DNA from 2 places in the Streptococcus sp. Marseille-P7375 genome. Region 2 is predicted to be linked to the other one. Evidence: riboswitches for the same ligand, from Rfam matches in the RefSeq annotation. Region 2 holds a riboswitch; the other holds the start of a gene.
What was found. A riboswitch is a leader RNA that binds a small molecule or an ion and turns the genes downstream of it on or off. The one in region 2 is predicted to bind preQ1.

Region 1: it holds a riboswitch for preQ1, as region 2 does, so the genes downstream of both, FZ954_RS02680 (nucleoside hydrolase) here and FZ954_RS04535 (QueT transporter family protein) in region 2, are expected to answer to the same signal.

The regions. Positions count from the first base shown of each region.
Region 1 is NZ_CABPTR010000001.1:517,249-528,075, forward strand. It holds gene FZ954_RS02635 (PLP-dependent aminotransferase family protein) at 1-306, opposite strand, end outside; gene FZ954_RS02640 (transcription repressor NadR) at 445-957, opposite strand; gene FZ954_RS02645 (ECF transporter S component) at 996-1,520, opposite strand; gene FZ954_RS02650 (zinc ribbon domain-containing protein YjdM) at 1,728-2,066, shown strand; gene FZ954_RS02655 (Pr6Pr family membrane protein) at 2,075-2,701, shown strand; gene pyrR (bifunctional pyr operon transcriptional regulator/uracil phosphoribosyltransferase PyrR) at 2,992-3,519, shown strand; gene FZ954_RS02665 (uracil-xanthine permease family protein) at 3,516-4,796, shown strand; gene FZ954_RS02670 (aspartate carbamoyltransferase catalytic subunit) at 4,853-5,770, shown strand; gene FZ954_RS02675 (LytS/YhcK type 5TM receptor domain-containing protein) at 5,924-6,490, opposite strand; gene FZ954_RS02680 (nucleoside hydrolase) at 6,495-7,472, opposite strand; PreQ1 riboswitch class I at 7,595-7,639, opposite strand; gene FZ954_RS02685 (RidA family protein) at 7,773-8,156, shown strand; gene rapZ (RNase adapter RapZ) at 8,224-9,114, shown strand; gene FZ954_RS02695 (YvcK family protein) at 9,111-10,088, shown strand; gene whiA (DNA-binding protein WhiA) at 10,085-10,827, shown strand, end outside.
Region 2 is NZ_CABPTR010000001.1:865,733-876,559, reverse strand. It holds gene FZ954_RS04550 (MarR family winged helix-turn-helix transcriptional regulator) at 1-421, shown strand, start outside; gene FZ954_RS04545 (B3/4 domain-containing protein) at 430-1,137, shown strand; gene FZ954_RS04540 (GtrA family protein) at 1,211-1,651, opposite strand; PreQ1 riboswitch class II at 1,680-1,802, shown strand; gene FZ954_RS04535 (QueT transporter family protein) at 1,800-2,315, shown strand; gene ligA (NAD-dependent DNA ligase LigA) at 2,418-4,376, shown strand; gene FZ954_RS04525 (diacylglycerol kinase family lipid kinase) at 4,385-5,344, shown strand; gene pulA (type I pullulanase) at 5,359-7,656, shown strand; gene FZ954_RS04515 (LTA synthase family protein) at 7,847-9,988, opposite strand; gene FZ954_RS04510 (class I SAM-dependent rRNA methyltransferase) at 10,351-10,827, shown strand, end outside.

The DNA of each region.
Region 1 (10,827 bases), 350 kb from region 2:
CGTTTCATTGACACAAAGGCGGAAGTCTTCATAGGCTTGATGGCGGTCGTCTGTCACAGCCAGCTCAATATCTTCCTTTTTGTTTTGGTCATTTTCCAAGACATAGTAGCCACTCTTAGGCACAGCATAGATGTACTTCTGATAACGAAGTTCAATCAGAGCCTTCTGAGCAGTATCCTTGCTGCAATGGTAGCGGTCTGCCAGCTTGCGGACGGAGGGAATCTTTTGCCCCGTACTAAGCCTTCCCTTGTCAATGTCCCTAATAATTTTATCCATGATGACTTGATATTTTGTTTTTGCTACCATTCTGTCCCCCTACAGATTTCTTTCTCTTATCTTATCTTATTTCTAGGAAGCTGGCAAAATTTCTTGTTCATTCAAAATATAAAAACCAGCCTTGAATTCCCTTCAAAACTGGTTCAATCTAGAATATTTGCCTCGTGCTTATTCTTGCAGAAAGCCCAGTGCAGCTAAGGCTTCCTCAATATAGTCTAGGTCTTGCTGAGAATCTGCCTCGATTAGATGGTAGTGAACTCCATTTGTTAGCTCGGATAAGGCACGAAAATCGCTCTCTGAGACTTGCTCTAAAAATTGCTGCACATCGCGACGGCAAGTCAATTTCAAATAGGTCTGGATTTCCCCATAGACAGGATGCTCAATCATGATATTTTGCACCCGTCCGCCATTATCAACGATAGCCAAAAGTTCGGCTTCGATATCGTCCGCCTTGTGTTTGAGTTTAAAAAGGCGGTGAAAATGAGCGGGTTCATTGCTTTCTTTATAGAGATAGCCCCTATTGGTACTGATAATCGGAGCACCATCAGCCCGCAGCAGAGCAATATCCTGAACGATAATCTGGCGAGTGACATGAAATTGTTCCGCCAAAAATTGTCCGTTTAAAGGTTGCCGAGCTTCTTTTAAAAGCTCTAATACATCATTTCTTCGTTTTTTTGTCATATCTTCATTGTAAATCAAATCTCTAGAAGATTCAAGGTTTAGCGCATCTTTTTCAGAGCCTGATAGACAAATTTGGCGATGACAAAGTCCACCATACTGTGAACGATTGTTCCAAATCCCACTAAGCCGAAGAGGATATAGAAGGCATTCGCCGGATAGGCAGTTGTCGTATAAAAGAGAATGCAGACCACTACCTCACCAAAGGCATGAATCAAGGCCAGCACGAAATTAAAGATCCAGGTCGTTTTCTGATTGTCCAATATGCCAGGATGCTTTTGCAGGTAAAGAGCGCCGATAGTCCCGAAGAGTAGGTGAGACAGGGCTCTCAGGGTAATGATGAAGGGAAGACCGGACATGAAAAATCCGATGGTAGAGCCGAGGACGACAATCACTGTCATGAGTGGTGAGATGAACATGGCTAGAAAGATTGCAACGTGGCTAGCTAAAGTGAAGGAAGCAGGCGGAATAACAATCTTAATCGGCATAACCAGCGGAATAACGATGGCTAGGGCAGTCAAGAAAGCGGTCAGTGTCATAAACTGATTTTTGGATGTTGGTTTCATAATAAACTCCTTTTAGTTACTGTATATACACTAGAATAGTACATTGTTTTGTCACAAAAGTCAAGAAAGTTTTTTAAAAACAAGTGATTTTCTTTGCCCATTTGTCAAATAAGATAAAATATCGTATAATAAGACGGTAAAATATGGCTGTCATTCGGTTCTTATTTTTTTCTGAATGCCTGCCCACTTATAAGGAGAAATGATTTAATGAATAATTTACCAAATTGCCCAAAATGTAACTCAGAATACGTTTATGAAGATGGTGTCCTCTTGGTTTGTCCAGAATGTGCCTATGAATGGGATCCTGCAGAAGTTGCAGCAGGAGAAGCTGGTCCAGTAGCCATTGATGCGAACGGAAACCAGTTGGCTGATGGCGACACAGTTACCTTAATCAAGGATTTGAAAGTCAAAGGTGCTCCCAAGGATCTCAAACAAGGAACGCGCGTGAAAAATATCCGCATTGTCGAAGGTGACCACAATATTGACTGTAAGATTGATGGATTTGGTGCTATGAAGCTTAAGTCAGAATTTGTCAAGAAAATCTGAGAAGCGCTATGAATAAAAAAATAATTCTTGCTTATCGCCTTCTTCTTTTGGTTTTGGCTTTTGTAGGGGTCTATCTGGAAATTGCTAAACTTGGCGTGGGAATGCTGATGTACTACACTGTCTTGTCTAATCTTCTGGTTCTGTTATTTACCGCTTATCTCATTTTTAGAATGTGGACGGACAATAACTGGGAGAGTTCCAAGCTGTTGCGCGTGAAGGGCGGTGTAACCATGTGTATCATGATTACCTGCGTGGTCTATCACTTGCTCCTAGCTCCGATTGCGACAGATTTTTATCGGCTGGAAAATTTCCTTTGCCATTACATTGTGCCTCTCATGTTTTTCTTTGATACTCTTGTATTTGATAAAACTCGGCAGTATCGTTGGTTTGATCCCATTTCTTGGACAAGTGTTCCGCTGATTTACATGATTTTTGCCCTTATTAACGGTTTTTTCTTGAAAATTGATATTCCGAATGCCAAGGATAAACCCTTTCCCTACTTTTTCCTGAATGTCTATAAGCACGGTTGGCCTTATGTTATCAAGATGTGCTTGATTATCTTTGTGGCCTATCTGGTCTTTGGTTTTATTTTTTACGGAATCAAATCTATCTCATTTTCAAAGAAGAAAACTTAGAGTCTTATAATAGGAATAGAAAACAGATGTTCTCTGTTTTTTATTTTGTTGAAATGGATTAGCAATTTATCGTGAAAAAAGTTCATTTTTTTCTTGAAATGGAATTGAAATTGTGGTATAGTTATAAACAATTAAATAGTCCTTTAATTCTATCCAGAGAGATAGGCAAGGAGCAAAGTAAAAATGATGGGTGGAGTGTGACAAGTGCGTCTTGTTTCAGCCTGTCTCTATTTTCTGAGGTCTCCTTGCAAAAGGAGGCTTTTTTAATGTTTTTAGGAGGTTTAGTTTAGATGAAGACAAAGGAAGTTGTCGATGAGATCACCATGAATCGTGCCATCACGCGAATCACCTATGAAATCATCGAGCGCAACAAGGATTTAAGCCAAATCGTTTTGGCAGGCATTAAGACCAGAGGGGTTTTCATTGCCAAGCGGATCCAGCAACGACTGGCTCAGCTAGAGAAAATAGAAATTCCAATTTGCGAAGTGGATACAAAGCCCTTCCGAGACGATATCAAGGTCAAGGAAGACACGACAGTAATTCCAGTTGATATTACTGATCGCGAAGTGATTATCGTCGACGATGTGCTTTATACAGGCCGAACTATCCGCGCAGCCATTGATAATCTTGTCAGCAATGGGCGGCCATCACGCGTCAGCCTCGCCGTTCTAGTGGACCGCGGGCACCGTGAGTTGCCGATTCGGGCAGACTATGTTGGCAAAAATATTCCAACGAGCCACCTTGAAGAGATTATTGTTGAAATGACTGAAAAAGATGGTCACGACCGAGTTCTGATTGTAGAGGAGGAGACAAGATGAGTCAAGAAGTTAAATACGATGTCCATGATATGCCAAAACCTGGCTTACTCTTAGGACTTTCATTCCAACATTTATTCGCTATGTTTGGGGCGACAGTGTTGGTTCCGATTCTGGTGGGAATTGACCCAGCAGTAGCCCTGTTTTCAAGTGGTTTGGGAACGCTGGCCCACTTGACAGTGACCAAGTACAAAATCCCTGCTTATATGGGCTCCAGCTTTGCTTATATCGCTGCCATGCAAATCTTAATGAAGACAGATGGGATTGCTGCGGTTGCGCAAGGTGCTATCACGGGTGGTCTGGTCTATTTTATCGTGGCCCTCATCGTGAAATTCGCAGGTAACGCCTGGATTGATAAGATTTTGCCACCGGTAGTGGTAGGGCCTATCATCATGGTGATTGGTCTGAGTCTAGCGGGTACAGCTGTTGGCGATGTGATGTATAAGACTGTTGGAGACCAGAAGGTTTACGATATCACCTACTTTGCTATCGGGATGGTAACTCTTCTCTGTGTCATTCTCTTTAACATCTACGGTAAGAAAATCGTTGGTATTATTCCAGTTCTGCTGGGCTTGATTGTTGGCTATATCTTCGCTCTGATTGTCGGAGCGGTGACAGGTCAGGAGATTATCTCTTTTGCTAACGTGACAAAAGCTTCTTGGTTCCACGTTCCGCCAATGAATCTTCCGTTTATAGATTATGATTTTAAATTGTATCCAAGTGCAATCCTAACAATGGCGCCGATCGCCTTTGTAACGATGACAGAGCACTTTGGGCATGTTATGGTTCTGAATAGCTTGACAGGCAAAGATTTCTTTAAAGAGCCTGGTTTGGATAAGACTTTAGCTGGAGATGGTCTGGCTCAGGTTATCGCGGGTATCTTTGGTGCTCCGCCAGTGACCAGCTACGGTGAAAATATCGGGGTGATGGCGCTCAATAAAATTTACAGTGTTTATGTGATTGCTGGTGCTGCTGTATTGGCTATTGTCATGAGCTTTGTCGGGAAAGTATCCGCCCTGCTCCAATCAATTCCAAGTCCAGTTTTGGGTGGCATTTCCATCGCCCTCTTCGGGGTAATTGCTTCCAGCGGTTTGAAAATTCTGATTGAAGCCCAAACCAATTTTGACAACAAAAAGAACCTGCTGATTGCCAGTGTCGTTCTGGTATCTGGTATCGGTGGTCTGACCCTGCAACTATCAGGTCTGCAAGTTTCAGGAGTTGCCTTGTCAACTGTTCTCGGAATTGCCCTCTACCTCATCCTGCCAGAACCTAAAAATTAGGCTGACGAGATTGCTACATTTGTCCAAAGTTTTTAATAAAAAAGGAGTATAACATCATGTCATCAAATCAAATCGCACTTAAAAATCTTGTATCTATGGAACACCTTACGAACGAAGAAGTAATGGCTTTGATCAAGCGCGGGATTGAATTTAAAAACGGCGCAAAGGTTCATTATGATGAGCAGCATATCGTTGCAAATCTCTTCTTTGAATCTTCAACTCGGACTCACAAGGCTTTTGAAGTAGCAGAATTAAAACTTGGATGCGACCTGCTTGACTTTGATGTCAAGACAAGCTCAGTTAACAAGGGAGAAACCTTGTACGACACGATTTTGACTATGTCAGCTCTCGGTGTAGATGTCTGTGTCATCCGTCACCCTGAGGTGGACTACTATAAAGAATTGATCGAAAGCCCAACGATTACAACTTCTATCGTAAATGGTGGTGATGGTTCTGGTCAGCACCCAAGCCAAAGTTTACTTGACTTGATGACAATTTACCAAGAATTCGGTCATTTTGATGGTTTGAAAGTAGCTATCGCTGGTGACCTTGATCACTCACGTGTAGCCAAGTCTAATATGCAAATCTTGAAACGTCTCGGTGCTGAGCTTTTCTTTGCTGGTCCAGATGAGTGGAGAAGTGCGGAATTTGCTGACTATGGTAAGTTCGTAACGATTGACGAAGTTATTGACCAAGTGGATGTCATGATGTTCCTGCGCGTACAGCACGAACGACATGACTACAACTCCATTTTCTCTAAGGAAAATTATCATAAACTCCACGGTTTGACGCAAGAGCGCTACGATCGTATGAAGGATACTGCAATCCTGATGCACCCAGCGCCTGTCAATCGCGATGTAGAAATTGCAGACCATTTGGTTGAGGCTCCAAAATCTCGAATTGTAGAACAAATGACAAATGGCGTCTTTGTCAGAATGGCAATCATTGAGGCTGTTCTCAAGGGACGCAATTAATCTCAGATTGTAGCTTGTGAGTAGGCTTGGACTCAAGAAGAGTCTGCCTACTCCTTTTTTAAACTTAAACTTAACCTTAAAAACTTATAAAAAAACAAATGTTAAAATCAAAAGAACTACTCGAAATCATGGTTTCTGAGTAGTTCTTTTGATTTATGCATTGCTGGATTTTGCAAAGATTCTTGGGATGACTTTTTTGAGTTGTGGGATGAAGACGAGGCTGACCCCAATAACGATGAGGCGGTCTGCATAGTCGGTTAGCGCTTGGACGATGATGGTGCTGGTGATCAGATCTAGGCCTAAACCGTGTAAACCTTGAACGATAATACTAGAGCCGCTCGGAGTGATCCCTTTGAAGACAATGACGGTTATCAGAGAGGCCAAAGCAGTAGCTGGCAGAGAGACTAGAACCGTTTTCCAGAGGAGGTTTAGTCTTGGTTTTGAATCAGAAGTGAAAAAGACCGAGACAAGAAGAGCCAAAAGAATGGCTACTGGAGAGAAATAAATAGCAGAAATGTCTGTTGTAAAGGCGCTAATAAGAGCACTGGCAATCGCAGTTCCTACTCCGAAAATAGGTCCTAAAATGAGGCTGGCTAATATCGTTCCAAAAGTATCCAAATAAACAGGAAGTTTTAGAAAAAGGGCGATGTTGGCACCGATATAGTTTAGAGCGATGCAGATAGCTGTAAATGTAATGGTAAATGGTGTTATTTTTTTCATAATCTTATCCTAAATTTAAAGTTTCTAGATCTTGGTAGATGATTTCCTTTGAAGTGTTGAGTATCACGGAGAGAAAATCCTGAAAGAAGAGGTGGGTGTTTACTTGGGTCAGCACCTTAGCATTGGCTTGCTTACCATAAAAATGATAGGCATCAACCAGCGTTTGTCCCATGGCAATGCCTTCCGTTGCGAGATCGACGAAGGAGTCAAATCCTTGACAAAGGTCCTTATGCAGAAAATAGGCAACGGCTAATGGATCGTTGATGACACAGCCGATAATATGTTCATACTCCCAATGAAAATCCCAGTAAAAACGCGTGATTTTTCCGATAAAGTCAGCGACTTCAGGGTTGATAAAACGCATATATTCCAAGAGATTAGGCGTCAAGACAATCTTTCGCGTGACATCTAGACCGACCATTTCAATCTTTCTTCCAAGTTTTTCGTAGGTTTCTTGGGCTGCATGCGGATCGCACCAGTAGTTGTACTCCGCTACGGGTGAACAGTTGCCGTGCGATTTGTAGCTGCCGCCCATACTGACAAATCGGTCTAGATGTTGCCCAAGGTTAGAATTTTTCCTAAGAGCCAAGGCAATATTGGTCAAAGGCCCCAGTGCAATGATAGAAGTATCTTTATTTTTCTGGAAATAGTCTGCCAGATAGTCATAAGCTGCTTGTTGCTGGGCTTGGGTGGAACTGCTTCTTGCTATTCCGCTTTCCCCCAATCCATCCATGCCGTGGGTATCCTGAGCGGAGACGAAGTCACGAACCAAGGGCTTATCGGCTCCTGCATAGACTGGAATATCTAGCCGATTGAGCCTTTCTAGGATTTTAAAGGCATTTTCAAGACCAAGTTCCAGTGGGACATTTCCAGCGACTATGGTCAAAGCGACGACCTCTAAGTCAGGGTGTTGCAGGGCATAGAGTAGGGCTAGGCTGTCGTCTATGCCGGGGTCGCAGTCAATAATGACTTTTCTTTTCATAGGTCCTCCTTTTGAGAAATAAAATAAGGCTGAAACCTCAGTCTCAACCTCTCAGTTAGTTCTGCCAAAGTGGCAGGACACCAGAAAAAAACTATGCGCAATTACATTACTTTAGAATATAAGGGTACTTAGTTTTTTATACTGGGAAGTTTGCGAACCAGTCCAAAACAAGTGTTTTGAATTATGCATTTACTATCATAAAGAAAAATTTCCTAAAAGTCAATGGGAAGGAGGACAAGAATAGTCAGGCTTTTGACTTTATGATATAATAAGTAAGATAAAAGAAATGAGGAGAATACAATGGCAAAAATAGTACAAACAGATAAAGCACCGGCAGCAATCGGACCATATGTTCAAGGAAAAATCGTAGGCAACCTTTTATTTGCAAGTGGTCAGATTCCTTTATCACCAGAGACAGGAGAAATTGTAGGTGCAACGATTGAAGAGCAGACCCAGCAAGTTTTAAAAAATGTAGGAGCCATTTTGGAAGCGGCTGGAACAGATTTCGACCATGTGATCAAGGCAACCTGCTTCCTAAGTGATATCAATGATTTTGTGCCATTTAATGAAGTCTACAAAACAGCTTTTAAGAGCGAGTTTCCAGCTCGTTCGGCAGTAGAAGTGGCTCGCTTGCCTCGTGATGTAAAAATCGAAATCGAAGTCATTGCTGAGATTGTAGAATAAATGATTGGGACCGGGAGAAGTTTCCCGTCCTTTTTTAGTAATAAAATGTTAGACGAAGGGAGAAAGAATGGCTGAACACAAGATTCAATTAGTGATTGTGACAGGAATGAGCGGTGCCGGAAAGACTGTCGCTATCCAGTCTTTTGAGGATTTGGGCTATTTTACCATTGATAACATGCCGCCGACCCTAGTACCAAAGTTTTTGCAGTTGGTCGAAGGGACAAAGGACAATGATAAGTTGGCTCTGGTTGTTGATATGCGGAGTCGCTCCTTCTTTTTGGAGATTCAGGATATTTTGGATGAGCTAGAAAGAAGCACGGAAATCGATTTTAAAATTTTATTTTTAGATGCGGCTGACAAGGAGTTGGTGGCTCGCTATAAGGAAACTAGACGCAGTCACCCTTTGGCAGCTGACGGGCGAATTTTAGATGGTATCAAACTGGAGCGTGAACTCTTAGCCCCTCTGAAAAATCTCAGTCAAAATGTTGTAGATACGACGGAACTGACACCACGGGAGCTAAGAAAGACCATCTCTGAACAATTTTCAAATCAGGCTGATCTGCACAGTTTCCGCATAGAGGTTATGAGTTTTGGTTTTAAATATGGTTTGCCTCTGGATGCAGACTTGGTTTTTGATGTGCGTTTTCTGCCTAATCCCTACTATAAACCTGAGCTGCGCAATCAGACAGGATTGGATAAGGATGTATTTGACTATGTCATGAACCATGCGGAGTCAGAAGAATTTTACAAGCATCTGCTGGGCTTGATTGAGCCGATTTTGCCCGGCTATCAAAAGGAAGGAAAGTCTGTGCTGACTATCGCAGTTGGCTGCACGGGCGGACAACACCGTAGTGTAGCCTTTGCACAGCGTTTGGCTGATGATTTAGCGAAAAATTGGCCAGTCAATGCCAGTCATCGCGACAAAAATCGTCGGAAGGAAACGGTGAACCGCTCATGAGAAAACCAAGAATCACAGTTATCGGCGGCGGTACAGGAATTTCAGTTATTTTAAACAGCCTGCGGAAAAAGGATGTAGAGATCACAGCTATTGTCACAGTTGCAGATGATGGCGGTAGTTCTGGTGAGCTGCGGAAAAACATCCAGCAGCTGACGCCGCCGGGTGACTTGCGAAATGTTTTGGTGGCTATGTCTGATATGCCAAAGTTTTATGAGAAGGTCTTCCAGTATCGCTTTGCCAAAGGAGACGGCGTTCTAGCAGGTCATCCCTTGGGGAATCTGATTATTGCTGGCATTTCCGAAATGCAGGGCTCTACTTATAACGCTATGCAGCTTCTGACTAAGTTTTTCCATACGACAGGTAAAATCTACCCTTCGAGCGACACACCACTGACTCTGCATGCTGTGTTTACAGATGGAACGGAAGTTGTCGGTGAGAGTAATCTGGCCAGTAAGGCTGGCATGATAGAGCGGGTCTATGTGACCAATACCTATGATGATGAAAAGCCTGTTGCGAGTAGAAAGGTAGTCCAGAGTATTTTGGATAGCGATATGGTGGTGCTGGGACCGGGTTCTCTCTTTACCTCCATCTTGCCAAACCTCGTAATCGAAGAAATTGGCCAAGCCATTTTAGATACTAAAGCAGAAGTAGCCTATGTCTGCAACATTATGACCCAGCGCGGCGAAACCGAGCACTTTTCAGATAGCGACCACGTTCAAGTATTGCATCGTCATCTGGGCAAAAAGTTCATTGATACCGTCTTGGTCAATATCGAGCCAGTTCCGCGTGAGTATATGAACAGCAATAAATTTGATGAATATCTGGTTCAGGTTGAGCATAATTTTCGAGGGCTGCAGGAGCAAGTTCCGCGTGTTATTTCATCGAATTTCCTTCGTTTGGAAAATGGCGGGGCTTTCCATGACGGAGAGTTACTTGTTGATGAATTGATGAAGATTATACAGGTGCGCAAATGAGCTTTACAGTAAAAGTAAAAGAAGAGCTTTTAAGCTTATCTGTAAAAGACAAAAACGAGTTGGCTGCCATCATTAAGATGGCTGGTAGTTTGGGAATTTCTTCGACCGGCCTTACCTTATCCATTTCAACAGAAAATGCTAAGATTGCTCGCCATCTCTATGAGCTGCTGTCGGACCTTTATCAGGTCAAGTCAGAAATCCGCCATCATCAGAAGACTAATCTGCGCAAGAATCGCGTTTATACAGTATTTCTGGATCAGAAAGTGGAAGAAATCCTTTCTGACCTGCACTTGGCTGACTCCTTTTTTGGTATTGAGGCAGGGATTGACCAGGCCATTTTATCAGATGACGAAGCCAGCCGAGCCTACCTACGGGGAGCCTTCCTCTCAAATGGTAGCATGCGAGAGCCAGACTCAGGTAAGTACCAGCTGGAAATTCTGTCCGTTTATCTGGATCATGCTGAGGATTTAGCTGCCTTGATGCAGCGTTTTCTGCTGGATGCCAAGACCATTGAGCGCAAGAAGGGAGCTGTCACCTATCTGCAGCGGGCTGAGGATATTATGGATTTTCTCATTGTCATCGGTGCTATGGAGGCCATGGCTGAGTTCGAGTCTCTTAAGCTCATGCGGGAAGCGCGCAACGACCTCAATCGTGCCAATAATGCGGAGACAGCGAACATCGCTCGTACGGTCACAGCCAGTATGAAAACCATCAACAATATTGCCAAAATCAGCGATAA
Region 2 (10,827 bases):
TGCTCGGGCTTTGGATTCCATTGCTAATATTGAGTTTCGTGACATAGATTTGGCGCGGGGGCAGTATCTCTATCTGGTGCGGATTGCGGAGAATCCTGGGATTATCCAGGAGGAGCTGTCAGACTTGCTCAAGGTGGATCGCTCAACGGTAGCTCGTTCAGTCAAGAAGCTTGAAAGCAAAGGCTTACTGGAACAGCGGCCAGCTGCCAATAACCGCAAGAACAAGGAATGGTTTGTCACCGAAAAGGGGGCGGCCCTCTATCCTCTTATCTTAGCGGAAAACGAATATTCGGAACAGGTGGCGTTGGAAAAATTTTCAGAAACTGAGCGAAAAGAGTTAGAAAAGTTGCTGGTTCGCGTCCGAGAGAATATTACAAAGGATTGGGAGCTGGTCAAAAAAGGTCAGAAAAGAAATTATTGAGGTAGAACATGAAAATTACAGTTGAAAATGAATTTTGGGCTTTGTTTCCAGAAGCGCAGATTAGTGTCTTAGTGGTCAAGGGGCTGGATAATAGAGTTGATGAAAGTAAGGACCCATATTTCAAATCCCTGCTGGATAAGGGCGCAAAGCGAGCAGCAGACTTTATTCCAGATGAGAATTTCACTCAGAATGATGTTATTCAGGAGTGGCGGCAGGCTTTCAGCCAATTTAAGACCAAAAAAGGAGCGCGTTCCTCTATCGAAGCCCTACTCAAGCGGGTCAGTCAAGGACGGGAATTCAACCCCATCAATCCCTTAGTAGATATTTATAATAGTGTTTCCCTCTCTTATGCGGTTCCATGTGGCGGAGAGGATTTGGACAAGATTATCGGTGGTCTTTATTTGGGTAAGGCTAAGGGTGGCGAAGCATTCTTTCCACTGGGAGCTGAGACTGATGCACCAGCTTTGGCAGAAGAAATCATCTACTATGATGAAGAGGGAGCGGTCTGCCGTTGCCTTAACTGGCGAGAAGCGCAGCGGACCATGCTGACGGAAGATACCAAGTATGCCATTTTGGTTATCGAGGCCATCAACGAAGAGCAGGCGGCGCGTGCTCAAGCAGCTATGACTGAACTCCAGACTCTGATTGAGGACTATTTTGGTGTCAAGGGTGATATTACCCACTTGACAGCTGAAAATCCCAGTTTGGAAGTCTAAAAATAAAAACAAATCTGGATCAGAATTATCTGGTCCAGATTTGTTTTTATAGGAGAAATAAGCCGAGCTATTTTTATTTTGCCTTGTTTTTAAAGACAAAAATTTTGCTGAAGACATAGTTGAGAACGATAATCAGCACTTGAGCTATCAGAGTTTCAATGGTGTTGACCATCTTAATATCGTTGTGGACGAATTGACCAATAATCTGCGGGAAGCTAGTGACAAAGATAAAGGTTAGCAGCAAATTCAAGGCCATAGTTGCCAGTCGGGCTGTGAAAAATTTGACCAATCGTAGTGGCCAGCCTTTTCTTTTCTGCTTGAAAACGATGGTATCGTTGGTCACAAAGGCAAAGAGAATACCTAAAATATCACCGATTATCGTAGCCAGTAATTCGTTTCCTGTCAATTCATAGCAGAGCATCCGACTGACAACGGAGACAAGAGTGGTTGCCACACCAAAGAAAAGATAGGATAGAACCTCATTGTCAAAGAATTTTTTAATCAAAGTTTTCATAAGCATAGTCTATCACATTTCTAGGATTTATGCTATACTAGTGAAGTTGTCGATTTTGAGGAGATAATTTTCCCGTCTGACGCAACCCTTGGCGCTTAGCTTCTTTCGCCAAGCATATTACACGCGCTCATGCGCTAAAGGAGAAAACATGAAACAAGAAAACTTATCAGTCCGTGATTTGATTCAGATTGCCATTGTTGCTGCTATTTATGTAGCCCTTACGATTACGCCCCCTTTAAATGCTATCAGCTATGGTGCTTACCAGTTCAGAATTTCTGAAATGATGAACTTTATGGCCTTTTATAATCGTAAATACATCATGGGAGTGACCATCGGCTGTATGATTGCCAATCTCTATAGCTTTGGAATCATTGACGTCTTTGTCGGCGGTTGGTCAACTTTAGTCTTCCTATCACTAGGTGTCTATCTTTTCAGTCGTTATAAGAATCAATACCTGATCAAAGATTTGCTTCGTTTGGATCATTTCTATTTTGCTATTTTCTTCTCTATTTCGATGGTGACAATCGCTGCAGAGTTACATCTCTTGCAAGGCTTGCCATTCTTCCTGACTTGGTTCACAACGGCTATTGGAGAATTTGCTTCCTTGATAGTTGGAGCTATCCTTATTAACCAGATTGCAAAAAGGATTGATTTAACAAAATAAGACAGCAGAGAGCGGAATTTCTGCTCTTTTTCTGTCCTCTTTTTTAGTGAGAATTCGGGACAAATAGAGGAAGATTTTGTGTATTTGTGATAAAATAGAAGTATGAAAGAAAGAATGTCAGAATTAGTCAAATTGCTTAACCGATACGCTCATGAGTATTATACGGCAGATAGGCCAAGTGTATCGGACAGTGAGTATGACAGACTCTATCGTGAGTTAGTGGAGTTAGAAGAAAAGTACCCAACTGATATCCTACCTGATAGCCCGACCCATCGGGTGGGTGGGAAGATTTTAGAAGGATTTGAAAAATATCCACACCGGTATCCTCTCTTTAGTTTGCAGGATGCTTTTTCACGTGAAGAATTAATGGCTTTTGACCAGCGGATTCGCAAGGAATTTCCTCAGGTTTCCTATATTTGTGAGCTCAAGATTGACGGGCTTTCTATTTCCCTGACTTATGAAAAGGGAATCTTGGTAGCAGGAGCGACTCGGGGAGATGGTTCTGTTGGTGAAAATATCACTGAAAACCTCAAGCGGGTCAAGGATATTCCCCTGACCTTGAAAGAACCGCTAGACATTACGGTTCGCGGAGAGTGCTACATGCCCAAGGCTTCCTTTGATGCGGTCAATCAGCTGCGGCAGGAGAACGGTGAGCCTGAGTTTGCCAATCCTCGAAATGCGGCAGCAGGAACCTTACGCCAGTTGGATACAGCAGTTGTGGCCAAGCGTAATCTAGCAACCTTCCTCTACCAAGAAGCCAGTCCGACTGAGGCTGGCAGCCAAGAAGCAGTTTTGAACAAGCTAGCTTCTTTGGACTTCTCAGTTAATCCGATTCATTTTCTAGCAAATTCTATCGATGCCGTTTGGGAGTTTATCGAAAAGATTGCCAAAGAGAGGGACAGTCTGCCTTATGAGATCGACGGTATTGTCATCAAGGTCAATGACTTGGCGGTGCAAGAGGAGCTTGGCTTTACTGTCAAGGCACCTAAGTGGGCCATCGCCTATAAGTTTCCAGCTGAGGAAAAGGTAGCACAGCTTTTGTCTGTTGACTGGACAGTCGGTCGGACAGGAGTTGTGACTCCGACAGCCAATCTGACGCCAGTGCAGCTAGCGGGAACGACTGTCAGCCGAGCAACTTTGCACAATGTGGACTATATTGCAGAGAAGGATATTCGTCAGAAAGACACCGTTATCGTCTATAAGGCAGGAGATATTATTCCTGCTGTATTGCGAGTGGTGGAGTCCAAGCGGGTCTCAGAGGAGGCTTTGAAAATACCAAGTCACTGTCCGAGCTGTGAGAGTGAGCTGGTGCATTTCGAGGACGAAGTGGCTCTGCGCTGCATCAATCCCCTCTGTCCAGCCCAGATCAAGGAAGGCTTGATTCACTTTGCCAGCCGGGATGCTATGAATATTACTGGCCTTGGTCCAGCAGTGGTCGAAAAGGTCTTTGATAAGAACTTGGTCAAGGATGTGGCTGGAATTTATCGACTTTCTGTAGAAGATTTGCTGACCTTGGACGGCTTTAAGGAAAAATCAGCGAATAAATTGTATAATGCCATTCAAGCTTCTAAGGAAAATTCAGCAGAGAAATTGCTCTTTGGTCTGGGAATCCGTCACGTGGGAAGCAAGGCTAGTCGGATTTTGATGGAGAAATTCCACGATATGATCAAGTTGTCACAGGCCAGTCAAGAGGAAATATCTTCCATTGACAGCTTGGGGACAGTTATCGCTCAGAGTCTGCATTCTTACTTTGAGCAGGAAGGCAGTCAGCTTCTGCTGCAAGAATTACAAGAAGCTGGCGTTAACCTAGACTATCTGGGGGAGAAAGTGGCAGCCGATGCCGCTCTCGCTGGCAAAACAGTCGTATTGACCGGAAAATTACAAAAATTAACACGGAATCAAGCTAAAGAAAAATTGCTGAGCTTGGGCGCAAATGTTGCTGGAAGTGTGTCTAAAAAGACAGATTTGGTGGTGGCAGGTAGCGATGCCGGCAGCAAATTGACCAAAGCTCAAGAACTTGGGATCGAGATTCGAGATGAGGACTGGCTAGATAGCTTATGAGGCTGAGTATGGAACATAAAATAAAAAAAGCAAGATTAATTTATAACCCAACTTCTGGGCAGGAAATTATCAAAAAAAATATTGCCGAAGTCTTGGATGTCTTGGAAGATGTTGGCTATGAGACCAGTGCCTATCAGACGACTCCAGAGCCTTTCTCTGCTCAGCGAGAAGCTGAAAGAGCAGCAAGAGCAGGTTTTGATTTAGTTATAGCAGCTGGTGGAGATGGGACCATCAATGAAGTAGTGAATGGGGTTGCGGGCCTAGATGTGCGCCCCAAGCTGGCTTTCATTCCAACTGGTACGACCAATGATTATGCGCGTGCCTTGAAAATTCCCATGGGAGATCCAGTGGCTGCAGCTCGAATTATCGAGAAAAATCAGACGATTCAGATGGATATCGGTCGGGCTTATGGCAGCAAATACTTTATCAACATTGCGGCGGCGGGTACGCTGACAGAGCTGACTTACAGTGTCCCTAGTGAAGTCAAGACCCGTCTAGGCTATCTGGCTTATGTAGCCGAAGGAGCCAAAATGCTGCCACGCTCCAAATCCCGTAAGGTACGGATTGAGCATGACCATGGTGTTTTTGAGGGCAAGATTTCGCTTGTCTTTGCAGCCTTGACCAATTCTATCGGAGGCTTTGAAAAACTAGCGCCAGATACCAAACTGGACGATGGAAATTTCACCTTGATTCTTGTAAAAACGGCTAAGTTGTTTGATATGCTTAGTCTCATCATACAAGCAATTAATGGTGGCCAACATGTGACGGATGCTAATGTTGAATATCTGAAAACCAGCAAATTGAAGCTAAAAGTATTGGATAAAAAAGCACCCTTTATGTTGAATCTGGACGGTGAGTACGGAGGAGATACACCAGTAGAATTGGAAGTTTTGCACAATCATCTGGAGTTTTTCGCCAATATAGATGAAATCGATGAGAGCGCTCTTTCCTTAGAAAAATTAGAATGAAGAGATAAATGAAAATGATAGACTATAAAGTCATTGTTCATTACCACAATCCCAAGGGAGATTACTTTTCTTATGATTTGTGGCAGTGGCAGACGGATCAGTGGGGAAAAGAAGCACCTTTTTCTAAACTAGATTATTTTGGTATCCAGGGAGAACTATCTTTTGAAAGTTGGGAACCTCTCAGTCAGGCTCATGTGATTGTCAAGCGTTCAGACTGGTCCAGCCAATCTTGCGACTACCACATTGATTTATTGCCAGTTCATTTGCCCACAGAGGTTTGGTTGATTGAAGGAGATCATCAGGTCTACTATTCCTTGCAAGCGGCGACGACGAGCCACCAATATTCGCGGCGACGTCCCCATAATTTCGATGTGGCTATGCGGTCGGATTATTTTGACGAATGCTGGGGCTACCAAGGTTGGCTTGGGCATCGTCTGCAGGGGCAAGTAAATGAGTTTAAAGTTTGGGCTCCGACAGCCAAAAAGGTTGAATTGCTAGTCTATGGAACTTCCGATAATCAAGCAGCTGTTTATAAAGAATTCCCTATGGAAAAGGGCGAAATTTACTCGCACGATCATGCTAAAAATACAATCGGAGTTTGGTCGGTGGAAGTGCCAGAAGATTTAGCTGGCAAGGCCTACCAGTATCATGTTCATTTTGAAAACCAGCATTTTTTGACGCGCGATCCTTATACAATCGCTACCAGTCCAGATGGCAAGCGCTCAGCTATTGTTGCCGAACAGGACAAGACTGTTGCTGGTTTTAAGGTATGTCAAGGCAAGGAGGCAACCTGGCGTTTAGATAACCCAAATCAGGCGGTCATCTATGAGATGCATATCCGAGATATTAGCAAATCGCCTAGTTCAGGGGTCGCAGAGCATTTGCGAGGGACTTTTTTAGGTGCTTGTCAACGTGGCACTAGAAATAGTCAGGGAGACCAGACTACTTTTGATTACATTCGCAATCTAGGTATCAATGTCGTGCAGCTCCAGCCGGTTTCTGACCGCCATAAGGACTATGATGAAAATGGCCAAGTTACCTATAACTGGGGCTATGATCCACAGAACTACAATGCACCAGAAACCAGTTTTTCTTCTAATCCAGATGATCCAGGTCAGGCCATTAGAGATTTGAAAACCATGATTCAGGCTTACCACGATGCAGGGATTTCTGTGACCTTGGATGTGGTTTACAATCATATTTATTCGACCTTTGACTCAGCCTTTCAGTCAACGGTTCCCGATTATTACTACCGAATGAATCCAAACGGTTCTTTCCAAAATGGTACAGGTGTCGGCAGTGAGACGGCCAGTGAGCATGAAATGTTCCGCAAATTCATGATTGATTCCCTTCGTTATTGGGTAGAAGAATTCAATGTGGATGGCTTCCGTTTTGATCTGATGGGAATCCATGATGTCACCACCATGAATATCATCCGAGAAGAAATGGATAAAATTGATCCACGGATTTTGCTTTATGGTGAAGGTTGGGATATGGGAACAGGCCTGATGCCAGAGGACAAGGCTAAGAAAGACAATGCTTATCAACTGCCGCGAATTGGCTTTTTCAATGATACCCAGCGCGATGCGATAAAGGGTGCTGAAGTCTACGGTGGTCTGAAAGCTGGTTATGTGAGCGGACAAGCGACTGAAGATATCATAGCCAAAGCCATTCTGGGCAGCAGTGAGTTAGGCTCCTATTTGACACCAACTCAGGTTCTGAATTATGTGGAGGCGCATGATAATTTCAACCTGCATGATTTGCTGGTTGACTTGCACCCAGATGATGATGAGGTCACTCGGACCAAAAGAATTGAGCTGGCAACAGCTATGAACTTGCTCATGCAGGGAATGGCATTTATGGAATTGGGCCAAGAATTTTCCCGCACAAAACTAGTAGGAACAGGCGAAGAGGGCCAAGTCCTGCCTAGCGACCGTGACAGAGCCATGAATAGCTATAATGCTCCCGATGCTGTCAACCAAGTGAATTGGGAATTGATTAGCCAACATCAGGAGAGTATTGACTATATCAAGCAGATCATTCACTTAAAGACAAGTCAGAAGGAAATTTCTTATCAAACCTATGAAGAGATTTACAAACATGTCTTTGTAAGAGAAGCCTTTGCTGGCAGTGGTATCGTCATTTTTGAGATTAAAGATGAAAAACATTATGAAATCATTTTTAATGCAAGTGGCCTGCCCTATTACCTTGAGAATGCGGATCATCTACGTTTATTGATCGGAAATAGTCGTCATAAGAGACCCTTCTATGTGGAGAATCTGACCGCTTCCGTTTTTGAAGTGATTGCATAATATGAATAAAAATAAGAAAAGATTGAAGACGGCTTTGCAGCTTAAGTCTTCAATTTTTTTGTGCTTCAAAAATAAAAACTCTCCCCAAAACATTTTCAATGTTTTAGGAAGAGTTGAGTAGCCTCATAGATTAGGGACTGGCACTTGAACTGGAGGAGCTAGAAGAGCTGGAGGACTCTCCGCTAGTTCCCTATTCGCTGCTAGTGCTAGAGTGAAATTGTTCTGGGTGAAGTGCTCGATAACTTGGTGAATTAAAGAGATCCACAGAGGATACACCGCCACGTTTTGAATAAAGGCTAGTTGATTGGTCGCCTTTTTCTTTCTCAATGGCCTTGAGGGCTTTCAACGAGTTGATGTAGTTGTAATCATCAGGATTGACTTTTCCTAGGTTATTGCCCGTGTAAAAGCGGAATAGGTCCCCTGTCTGAATAGCATCGCTCATCTTCAGCTGTGTATTTGCGGCTGTTCGGATAGCTTCTAGTTCAGCTGTTGTTGACTCGTCTGGCAGAGTGATCTCCTCCCCAGTTTGTGTGTTGTAAATGCGGCCGCTATAACTTGTGTATTTTGGTGTTACAAAGTTATTGGTTGAGCGGAAAGCCACGATTTGCTGGTGCTGAGATGAGAGGAGGTCTTGCCCGACTTGAAGGTAATTTTTAGAGTCAATTCCCAATAAATGCTCCAAGGTTGGCAGCATATCGATTTGTCCGCCAAAGGTATCAATGATTTTTCCCTTTTCCATTCCAGGTATCACGACCATGTATGGCACTCTCTGTAACATAGCGTTGTCATAACTAGACCAAGTCTCAGAGTTTTTATTGATCAAAGGTGCCAGAGCTGGATTACGAGAATTAGAAATTCCATAGTGGTCGCCGTAGAGGACGATAATTGAATTTTCATAGAGTCCAGATTCTTTCAGGTAGTCAAAGAAGGCTTTGACAGCGGAGTCGAGGTAGTTTGCTGTTGCAAAATAGCCATTGATGGTTTCGTCTTTGGTATCTGCCAGTGGGAAACCAATCTCATCGCCAATCAAGCTGGTCGTATAAGGATAGTGATTAGAGACGGTGATGTATTTGGCATAGAAAGGCTGCTGTAAATGTTCCAGATATTTGATGGAATCTTTGAACATAATTTTATCGTTCAAGCCATACTGGAAGGAGTTGGTCTCGTCTTGCTTGGTAAAGTAGGACGCATCGAAGAAATAATTATAGCCCCATTGTTTGTAGGCGGTGTTGCGGTTCCAGAAACTACCTGTATTTCCATGGAAAACAGCAGATGTGTAGTCTCCATTTTTTGATAGAATAAAAGGTGCTGCTTGCTGGGTATTGGTACCGCCGTAGTTTACCATGAAGGAGCCTTGGTTAAGACCAAAGAGACCTGTTTCAATCATGGTCTCAGCATCGGAAGTCTTTCCAGCCTTGACCTGGTTAAAGATGTTTGAAAAGGCTAAAGTAGAGTTGGAGTGGTAAAGGGAGTTAAGGAAAGGCGTAACTTCGTATTCCTTGCCCTCCATCTGTAGTTTATAATCAATCAGAAACTGCTGGAAGCTCTCTAGATGGACATAGATAACATTGCGACCTTTGGCAATGCCGTAGTATTCAGAGTTTGGCTCAGCATAATGGGATTGGATATATTGTTGAACGGGTTCTAGATCCTTGGCAGAGGCTTTGGAACGCTCTTTATTAGCAGCATAGGTTTGATTGGCACTGTAGCCCAGGAAGGCAGGAAGACCAAGGGCGCGAACGACATAGTAATTTGAAAATCCGCGTGTCAGGAGCTCAGGACGATCAATTTCTGCTAGGAAAAGATTGGCCGAAAAGAGCATCGCTGATAGGGACGTTACAGCAAAGCTGGCGCGGAAATTAAACCTACGATGATCCAAGCGGATATACTTTTTATAAAAAAGCCAGCCCAGAATTGGAAAATCAATGATATAGATAGCATCCCAAGGGCGGAAGAGTTCCATGGCTGCGGCTCCGAGCCCTGCAGACACCTTGCTAGAGGCCAACATGGTATTGACTGTCACAAAGTCGGTAAACTCACGGTAGTAGATGGAGTTTGAGACCAACCAGACAAAGAGCATGATGTAGATAGCCGTGCTGACACAATAAAAAAGCTTAGTCGGCTTGATATAAAGGGCAAGTCCAATCAGTAAAAGTCCAATTGGGAAAGGGTTAATCAGAGCCAGAAAAATTTGATAGGCTCCTTGAATATCTAAATTAAAATCAACGGTATAAGCCCACATGGTTTTTAACCAATAAATCGTGAGCAAGCTCAAGACGAAACCGAGCCTTGTACTCATAAAATTGAGTAAATTCTTGGTTATTTTTTTCACAGAAAGATACTTCCTTGTCTTATTTCCTAAAAATTCTCTTCTTCTAAGTATATCACAATTTTTCAAGTTGAGGAAAAATTGTGGTGATTTAGTGCTTAGTTTATTTTATTTATAAAGTAATTTAGAATAAGGGCAATTATTTCCTAGCTTCAAGATTGTTCGTAAACATACCTAAGGTTAAACAGGCTTTGCACCATGATAGATAGTGGAAAGTAGAAGTAGGGGAGCTTGCTTGAAAGTCCGCCTGATAAAACAAATATTTAATATATAAAATGTTGAAAATTTCTTCTACTAAAACAAGATTATGTGAAAATAATAAATATGCTTTGAGAATTTTCACAATATTTGGTATAATAATGCTTATGAAGAAACTTACTGTTAATAAACAGACAGAGGAAAAGTTGAGAAAAGGGATTTTAGTTCTAGATAAGAATGATTTTCCAACTCTTTCATTCACCGATCAATGTGTGGAATTGCATAGTCAGCAGGGGAAGTTCTTGGGAACAGCTTATCTCTCCTTACAAAATAAGGGACTTGGCTGGCTGATTTCCTATGCTAAGGTAGAGCTGAACTCAGCTTTCTTTCAGCATTTGTTTGAAAAAGCTAAAGACAAGCGTTTCTATTACCGTCATGCGGAGGATACGACAGCCTATCGCCTGTTTAACCAAGAAGGTGACGGTTTTGGCGGTTTTACGGTTGACATCTACGAGAACTATGCCGTTTTCTCTTGGTACAATTCCTTTGTTTTTTCAATCAAGGACCAGATAGTGGCTGCTTTCCAGCAGGTCTTTCCTGAGGTCACTGGAGCTTACGAGAAGATTCGCTTCAAGGGCTTGGAC